One region of the Dietzia papillomatosis NBRC 105045 genome, then DNA from elsewhere that is predicted to be linked to it. Evidence: riboswitches for the same ligand, from Rfam matches in the RefSeq annotation. Region 1 holds a riboswitch; the other holds the start of a gene.
What was found. Region 1 has a riboswitch for cyclic di-AMP ahead of DPA01S_RS02185 (C40 family peptidase). Riboswitches for the same ligand answer to the same signal wherever they lie in the genome.
Positions count from the first base shown of each region.

Region 2: it holds a riboswitch for cyclic di-AMP, as region 1 does, so the genes downstream of both, DPA01S_RS12625 (transglycosylase family protein) here and DPA01S_RS02185 (C40 family peptidase) in region 1, are expected to answer to the same signal.

Region 1 covers NZ_BCSL01000004.1:28,249-32,650, reverse strand. Annotated here, with positions in the region: gene DPA01S_RS02190 (NlpC/P60 family protein) at 1-1,094, opposite strand, end outside; gene DPA01S_RS02185 (C40 family peptidase) at 1,264-1,881, opposite strand; cyclic di-AMP (ydaO/yuaA leader) riboswitch at 1,895-2,044, opposite strand; gene DPA01S_RS02180 (hypothetical protein) at 2,124-2,333, opposite strand; gene DPA01S_RS02175 (DEDD exonuclease domain-containing protein) at 2,519-4,132, shown strand; gene trpD (anthranilate phosphoribosyltransferase) at 4,134-4,402, opposite strand, start outside.
Region 2 covers NZ_BCSL01000037.1:7,374-11,775, reverse strand. Annotated here, with positions in the region: gene DPA01S_RS12635 (helicase-associated domain-containing protein) at 1-1,669, opposite strand, end outside; gene DPA01S_RS12630 (hypothetical protein) at 1,773-1,973, shown strand; gene DPA01S_RS12625 (transglycosylase family protein) at 2,084-2,713, opposite strand; cyclic di-AMP (ydaO/yuaA leader) riboswitch at 2,725-2,884, opposite strand; gene DPA01S_RS12620 (hypothetical protein) at 3,066-3,353, opposite strand; gene DPA01S_RS17475 (cold-shock protein) at 3,471-3,872, shown strand; gene DPA01S_RS12610 (DUF2771 family protein) at 3,927-4,402, opposite strand, start outside.

The sequences.
Region 1 (4,402 bases):
TAGGTCGGGGCGTGCAGCACCAGGCCGTCGCCGGCGTACATCCCCACGTGGGTTGCCTCCGGGTAGTAGATGACGAGATCGCCGGGACGGGCGTCCCGCATCGCCACGGGCGCCCCGGAGACCGCCTGCGCCTGGCTCGATCGTGGCAGGGTCTTGCCCTCCCGGGCGTACGACCACACCATGAGCCCGGAGCAGTCGAACTCGTCGGGACCGGTGGCGCCCCACGAGTACGGAGCGCCGAGCCGGGTCAGTGCCACGCGGAGCGCGGCCGAGTTGGTGTCGTCCACGGGCGGGGCGACGTAACCGGCGGGCATCACCGGCCCGCCGACCCACAGGGCCCGCTGCCCGTCCGACAGGGAGTCCACGCGGCGACGTACCTCGTCCATGAGTTCGCGCATCTCGGCCATGCGCCGGTCGAGGTGATCGGCGTGCTCTCGCGCCGCGCGAGCGGAGGCCCGCGCCGTATCCGCGGCCCTGGTGGCGTCATCCCGGAGGCGTGCGGCCGTCTCGGAAGCCGCCCGCGAGGCGTCCAGTGCGCTCGTGGTCGCGCCGGACAGCCGGCGTAGCGCGTCCAATCTGTGCACGAGGTCCCGTGGGCTCTCGGCCAGCATCGCGGCCCGGGTCGCGCCCGGGTCGCCACCTCGGTACCTCATGGCGGCGAGGTGGTCGACGAGGGACTGATCCCTCACGGCCGCACCGTCGGCCACCGCGGCTCGGCCGGCGGCTGCCCCGGCGGCCAGCTCGAGGCGATCGCGCTCCCGCTCGGCGCGGTCGAGTTCCGCGCGGGCCAGGTGGAGTTCCTCGCCGAGAGCCCCCGCCTCCTCGGACAGCCGCGCCAACTCGGCCAGGTCCTCGCCCGCCGCGGACACGGAGCCCTCCGGAGCACCGCGCGAGGCGGAGGCCGGCGCATGGACCGCGCTCTCGCTCAGAGTGGGGGGAGCGTCAGCCGCGGGGGCCGCGGTCGTCGTGGAGGCGGCGACGGGAACGGTGGGCTGAGCAGTGGCGGTGGGTTGAGCGGTGACACCGGCGACGGCCAGCAGCACCACGACCGCCGCGGCGGCGGCGAGCCTGTTCGCGCGGGCACGGGGCTTCATCTGCTCTCGTCGGTCTCTCGGATCCGGGGTTCGCCTGGGCGGGGCCGATCCGGACACCTGCGAAGGCATCCGGCACCCGAGAGGGGATGTTACATACGACACACCCCGCCCGGGTCCGGTACACGACCGGTCACAGGCGGGGTGCGTAGAAGTCGGAGACCCGACCCGCTCAGTAGTAGCGGGTGGCGCCGTAGAACGGCATCGAGTCGACCGGCGCGTAGCTCACGGAGGTACCGGAGTACGGGGCGTGGACGACCTGACCGTTGCCGGCGTAGATGCCGACGTGGGACGCGCCGCTGTAGAAGGCGACGATGTCACCGGGCTGCAGGTCGGACTTGGCCACCTGCGTGCCGCCGCCGATCTGGGCCTGGCTCGTGCGCGGGATCGAGATCCCCGCCTCCTTGTAGGCCCACGAGGTCAGGCCGGAGCAGTCGAACGAGCTGGGGCCGGTCGCTCCCCAGGCGTAAGGCGAGCCGACACGAGTGGTGGCCGCGTCCAGAATGCGCTGGCCGGTGGAGACCTCGGGCGCCGGGGTGGCGAACTCGACCGGAGCGGCCGGGGCCGCCTGGGCGGCCTGCTGGAGGCCGGCCGGAAGGGCGATGCCCTCCGGGACGTCGATGGTGACCTGGGCCGGAACACCCGGCAGCCGCAGCTCGACGGGGACGTCGACGGTCACGGGCGCGGCGGACGCGGTCCCGGAGCCCGCGACAGCGGCTCCGGCGGCGAGCAGTCCGGCGGCGGCCACGCGGCGGCCGGTCGAGCTGGTCTTGATGCTGTGGGCTCCCACGAGAGACTTTACCTCTTTCTTCCTGCGACACCGACCGGGTTAGCTGACGGGTTCGGACACGGAAGTCTGTCCTACGCTCGCCGACCTCCCGGTCGTCGAGCGATTCACCCCAGTGGAACGTGGTTCCCCGGCGCGCCCTCGGGCGCTTAGGCGTGACCCCGGCTCCCCACCGGCGGGCGGGGAATGACTTCCGAGGTCTCGAAAAGGTTACGAAACCATCTCGCCGAAGTCCAGTTCCCCGCTCACGCGGCGGTTTCCGCGGCCAGGATGTCGATGGACGTCACCATGCCCGCGGCTCGGAGGACGTCGATCGCCGTCCGCACCTCCGGGTCCAGCACGTACCCGCAGGACTCCGGAGAAAGCTCGTCTACCTGGTCCTTCTCGCCGAGCAGCAGGGAGACGATGCAGCCTTCACAGTCGCCCGCCACCGCCGGGCAGCGAGCGCAATCCATTGACACCATGATCTACCTCACATTCCGTCCTGGGCGTGTTGCCCGTTCGTTATCGCGCCGCGATCCGGCCGCGGCGGTCGGCCCGGGAGGCACCCTAGGAACCGGGTACGACACACTCCCCCGGACCGTGACCCGGACGCCGCCCCCGGACGGCGATGTCCGACCCCGCCGCTACCGTCTCCGCCATGCCCCCCTCCACCTCACCGGCACCCGTCGGCGCGCAGGGCGCGTTCGACGAGCTCGAGCCGCTGCTGTCCGAGGTGACCTTCGTCGTCGTCGACCTCGAGACCACCGGCACCAAGCCGGGCGGCGACGAGATCACCGAGATCGGCGCCGTCCGGATCCGGGGAGGCGAGGTGCAGGCGGAGCTGTCCACCTTCGTCTCGATCGACGGCGTACTGCCGGGGCACATCAGCAGGCTGACGGGGATCGCCCCGGAGGACCTCGTCGGCGCACCGTCCCTCGGCGAGGTGATGGCGACGTTCCTCGAGTTCTCGCGCGGCGCTGTCCTGGTGGCACACAACGCCAGATTCGACCTCGGCTTCCTCCGCGCCGCCGCAGCCGCGACGGGCCACCGGTGGCCGGATCCCCCGTCCGTGTGCACCCTCGCACTCGCCCGGCGGGTGCTGCACCGCGGCGAGACGCGTGGCCACCGGCTCGGGGTCCTGGCCGCACACCTGGGCGCCACGGTCGAGCCCAATCACCGCGCCCTACAGGACGCGCGCGCCACGGTGGACGTGCTGCACGCCCTCATCTCGCGGGTGGGTGACTGCGGGGTGTCCACCCTCTCCGAACTGCTGGCGTACGACGGCCGCCTGGCTCCCGAGATCCGACGTCGCGCGACCCTCACCGAGGCGCTCACCGACGGCCCCGGGGTCTACGTCTTCCGCGACGAGGCCGGCGGGCCGCTGTACGTCGGGTCATCCGGCTCGGTGCGTCGTCGCGCGCGCTCCTATTACTCCGGCGGGGACACCCGCGGGCGGATGCGCACCATGGTCGGCCTGGCCGCCTCGGTGGAGTCGGTGCCGTGCGCCCACCTCCTCGAGGCGTGGACCGTCGAGGAACAACTCATCGACTCACTGCAGCCCCCGTTCAACAGACGGTCCCGCAGCCCTCGCCGAGGCTGGTGGCTCTCCCCTCCCACCGGCCGCGCCAGCCGTCCGACGATCGTCCGGATCCCGGACGACCCCACGGCGATCGGGCCGTTCCGTCGCACCGAGGACGCACGCGCCGCGTGGGAGGACCTCCTCGAGGCGTTCGGCGGTCGGCCCACGCCCGAGCGCTGGGCGGCGCTCGCCGACGGGCGGGACCAGGCCCCGCTGCACGCGCTCGTCGAGCAGATCGACCGACTCGCCGCCGACGGCGCCTTCGAGCGCGGGGCGAGACTGCGTGACAGGACCGCCGCCCTCATCCGGGTACTCGCCCGCCGGCAGGAGCTGGCCGCCACCGCCGCGCTCGCGGAGATCGTGCTCGTCCAACCGGCGCCCCGACGGGCCTGGGCGGTGGCGATCGTCCGCCACGGCCGGCTCGCCGGATCCGGCACGGTCCCACCCGGAGCCGCGCCGATGCCGGTCATCGACGGCCTACGGGCCGCCGCGACCACCGTGCGGCCCGCGCCCGGGCCGTTCGCCGGGGCGACCCAGGCTCAGATCCGGAACGTCCACCGGTGGATCGACTCCACGCAGACCCGCATCGTCTCGGTCGACGGCTGCTGGACGCTCCCCGTCCAGGGTGCGCACACCCTGACGGACTGGGCTGACCGGGCCGAACGCGCGGCCGCCGATCACCGCCACGCCTGACTCACCGGTTCGCGCTGAAACCGACCCACTTCTCGAGCAGACGCGCCGCCTCGCCGTCGTCGATCGCCGTCGCCGCCCGGTCCACGGCCGCACGCATCGCGGTCACCAGGTCCGCATCTCTGTCGAGCCCGTCGAACGCCACCAGGGCCGCCGCGGAGTTGAGCAGGACCGCGTCACGCACCGGCCCGGTCTTCCCCGCCAGGAGATCCCGGGCGACCCCGGCGTTGTGCACCCCGTCGCCGCCACGGAGATCCTCGATCGAGCACGTGC
Region 2 (4,402 bases), on a different contig from region 1:
CGGTGACGCGGTAGGTGGTGGCGGCGCCGGCGGACTCGACGTCGGCGAGGAGGGCGAACTCCGCCGCCAGCTCCGGGGTGAGGGGGCCGGGGGCGAGGATCGTCAGGTCAGCCTGGACGATGACCTCCGACACCGGGTCGGGCAACGCGGCGGTGAGGATCGGTTCGAGGTCCTCGACGACCGCGCCGCCGGAACCGCCGGAGACACCCGCGCCGGAGCCCCCCGCGCCGGAGCCCCCCGCGCCGTGGGACGCGCCGTGGGTGGCGTCGACCAGGTGGCGGGCGGCCGAGGTCGCCACGGTCCCGACGACGAGTCCCATCCGTCGTGCCTCGGCCACGGTCTCCGAGACGGGCCGCGTACCCGCGCGTGAGAACCACACCGGCGCCGACCAGCGCACCACCTCGGGCAGCAGGGCGTCGGCGGGTTCGGCCGCGGGGTCCAGGGCGGCCAGCGCCTTCAGGACGCGACCGCGTTCCGTCGGTCCGGGCGGGCCGACGGGCTCGCCCAGTGCGGGCAGGGTCCCGCCGCCCTCGAGCTCGGAGCCGACGCGCCACGGGGTGCGCGGCATCGACCACCACGCCACGACCAGCTCGGCCCAGCGGCGGGCGGGCTCGCGCGCCGACCACACGTCCGCGGCCTCGGTGGGCGCCCACACCGAGTCGTAGTCGACGTCCCCGACCTCGGCGTCGCCGACCGCGATGAGGCCGGCGGCCGCGAGGACCTCGAGCAACAGGGGCAGCTCGGACTCCTCGAGCGCGGCCGCCCGCGCCACCCGGCGCAACTCGCGGACCCCCACGCCGCCGGCCTTGAGGGTGGCCGCCGGGGCGGTCGAGAGCGCCGCCAGCACCGAGTCGCAGCGGTGGAGCAGGTCGAGGGCCGCCACGCCGCCGGAGGCGTCCACCTCGCGGGCCCGCCCGGCACCCGCCCCGACGCGGGGCGTCGCCCAGGCCGGGGGGTGGAGCAGGGACGAGCCGTCCGCGCGGGCCCCGTGGCGAGCCCGGTCGAGGGCGTGGGCGCGGGGCACCACCCGCTCGGCGTCGTCGTCGCCGGTGAGCTCCGCCAACCCCGCCTGGGCGAGTTCGACCGCGGCCGCGCGCACGGACTCCGACGCCCCGGCCCCGAGCGCACCGGCCGGGATGCGCCCGCGGGCGATGGCCTCGAGGACCCCCGCCGCAGCCGAGGACAGGCCGCCCCACGCCGCCTCGAGATCGGCCCCGGCGGGCTCGCCCGGATGAGGGGCCACCACGGGAGCCGACCGGATCGCCACCGCCGTGACGGGCACCATCCGCGCCGAGTCCTCCTCGCCCCAGATCAACGCGAGTTCGCGGAGACGGGCCACGGCGGCGTGGAAGACGGGCTCGTCGTCGTCGACACCCAGTCTCCCCGACACCGCGCCGAGCGGTACGGCCCCGGAATCGGCACCGACCGCGGCGGCTGCGGCCGCCACGAGCAGCTCCGGCCACGACAACGTCCCCACCGCCCGCGCGGTGGACGCCGGCAGGCGCAGGCGCGAGGCCAACACGTCCAGCGAGGCGGGCGGGGGAGTGGCCACGTCCGGGCGCAGCTCGCACACGCGCACGAGGGCGTCGTCGGACAACCCGGCGAGCCAGGCGGGGAAGTCCGGCGCGTCGGCGGTGGCGCCGCGGGAGGTGGCTCGGGAGCTCGGCATGATCCGTCCCAGCCTAGTGAGACCGCGGCGGCCGTGAGAACCGGTCCGCGTGGGAATCGACCCACCTGCTGCCGAATCGGGTCGGAGGTGAGAGACTACAGGGGTGGCTGCCAAGAAGAATCTGACCTATGACAACCCGGGTTGGCCCGACGCCTCGTACGGCGAGCACCCGGTCACCGAGCTCGCCGCGCTGGTCGCGGGAGGCCTGTCGCCGTTCGGGCAGGAGACCTTCCCGCTCCCGCAGGAGCGACTCGGTTACATCCACCCGTACACCAAGATCAACGGCGCGCCCTGGGTCGCCTGAGATCCGACCTCCGGCGCGGCGCCGGGGAACGCGAGAAGGGCCGCCACTCCCTGTAGGGGGTGGCGGCCCTTCCTCGTGGCCCGGGTACCGCTCGGCGGGTGTCGCCGGTGTCAGTTGGCCAGGTAGGTGGCGACGAAGCCGTCCACCAGGTCCTGGTTGCCGGCGTAGGCGGCGTCGACGGCGGCCTTGTTGGCCTCGTAACCCTCGGTGATCGGGAGGAAGACACCGCGGCTCTCGGCGAACGCCTTGAGAGTGGCCACGTGATCGGCGGCGCTGACCTCGGCCGGGGCGGCCGTATCAGCGTGCGGGCGCGGGGCCGGAGCCGGCTTCGGGGCCGACAGGTCACGCGGGGTGGGCGCCGAGTTGAGGCCCAGTTTGGCCGAGCAGGCGGGCCATGCGCCCCAGCCCTGGCCGGCGAGGGTCTTCTCGGCGATCGCGATCTGCTGCTCGCGCGTGGCCTGGTTGGCCGTCGGCGCGTACTGCGTGCCGCCGTAGGCGGCCCAGGTGCTCGGCGAGAACTGCAGGCCGCCCTGGTAGCCGTTGCCGGTGTTGATGGCCCAGTTGCCGCCGGACTCACACTGGGCCAGACGGTCCCAGTCGGAGTCGGGCGCGGCGTTGGCGGCCGGCGCGAGGGCCAGGCCCGCGGCGGAGAAGGCGGTGCCGGCGAGCACGACCTTGACGGCGGTCTTGGGCGCGGAGGAGGGGGTGGCGGCGCGGTGGCGTCCGGTGTACGAGGTCATGTACGCGTCAGTCCTTTTCACTCTGTGCCTACGAGGTGAGCTGTCGGGTTCGGAAACGAGTGCGTCCGGCCGCCGGCGGCGGCTTCACCCCAAGGCGACCTGCGGTCGCCGGGCCCGTCGTGGGCCCTGTCGGGTCCCCCGTCCCCGCCCGGGTAATGGTCACAGTGGCGTCGGCCGCAGGGCGGGGTTCGGTGGGTGCGGCCGATGCCGACTCGCTGACGAGTCTGCTACGAAACAGTAGCGGTTCGATGCCGGATCGTCACCATTCTGAAATAAAAAGAGCTCGCCCGGGCGGAGATAGCGCGCTGTTATCCGCTCGTTACCTGGGTCGTTACCGGGCGGGTGGGGTTGGTCACACCCTGGGCGGGCGCGAGCCGAGAATGGCGTACGCGAGGCCCAGCAGGAAGCCCACCGGAGTGAAGAACATCGCGCCGAGGTACAGGATCGTCGGCGCGTCGCGGTCGAGCACGAACGGCGTCAGCGCGGCGACGATCGTGAAGACGACCCCGATCGCGAAGATGATCAGCGCGGCCACGAACAGCCCGCGGCGACGTGGCCGCGCGGGCGCGTGCGCGTCACCGGAGGCGGACGCGTCGGGTGTCCAGGGGTCGTCGGCCGGGCGTCGATCGTCGGAGGTCACACAGGGGAGGGTACCGCTCGCCTCGCGGCCGTCACCAACGCGCACGAGGGTAGTCTCTGATCGTCAGTGGAGTTGTCGGTCGCGCCCGTGCGCGCCCGGGACGGAAGGTGGTTCGCGGTGCCCAGCGGCAAGGTCAAGTGGTACGACGCGGAGAAGGGGTTCGGCTTCCTGTCCCAGGAGGGCGGCGAGGACGTCTACGTACGCGCGGACGCGCTCCCCGCCGGCGTGGAGACCCTGCGCCCCCGTCAGCGTGTGGAGTTCGACATGGTCTCCGGCCGCCGCGGTCCGCAGGCGCTGCGCGTGGTGGTCCACGACGAGCCGACCGTCGCCGAGGAGCGCGCCCCGCGCGGCGGGCCCAGGCGCTCGCCCGATGAGCTGCACGGGATGGTCGAGGACATGATCAAGGTGCTCGAGTCGACCGTCCAGCCGGAGTTGCGGCGCGGTCACCGACCGGACCACAAGATCTCGAGCCGGGTTGCCTCGGTCCTGCGCGCGGTAGCGCGCGAGCTGGACGCCTGATCCCGTCACGGCGCAGGGCCGGGGCGAGGGCCCGGCTCCAGTGCGTTCGGTGGGTCAGTCCTCGTAGGTGAAGCCGACCGACCACTCGCCGTTGAGGATCGACTCCGAGCCGTCCGCCGCGTAGACGATCGCCACTGCCCGGATGGCCAGGCCCTCGATCCGGCCCTCCTCCGGGGTGGTCACGGGCACGAGGAGCTGGCCGGGTCCGTCCGCCTCGACCGTGTAGTCGCGCACCCCGTCGGCGCGGACCTCGTAGACGTCCATCGTCGCGGACCGCAGCTCGCCGGGTAGCCGGACCGTCAACGTGTGCTCGTCCTGCACGTGGAATTCGCCGACCGGGTTGGTGTACGTGTTGCCGTCCAGGTCGGTCGCGGTGAACGGCAGGACCCTCTCCTCCCCGCGGTCGGTGGCGACGGTGATCTCGGGCAGCGCCCCGTAGCGGGACTCCGACCCCTGCCACGCGCCGACGATCGCCGCGATCATGATGATCATCCACGCCAGGATCGCCCAGGTGACGGGGCGGACGCGGG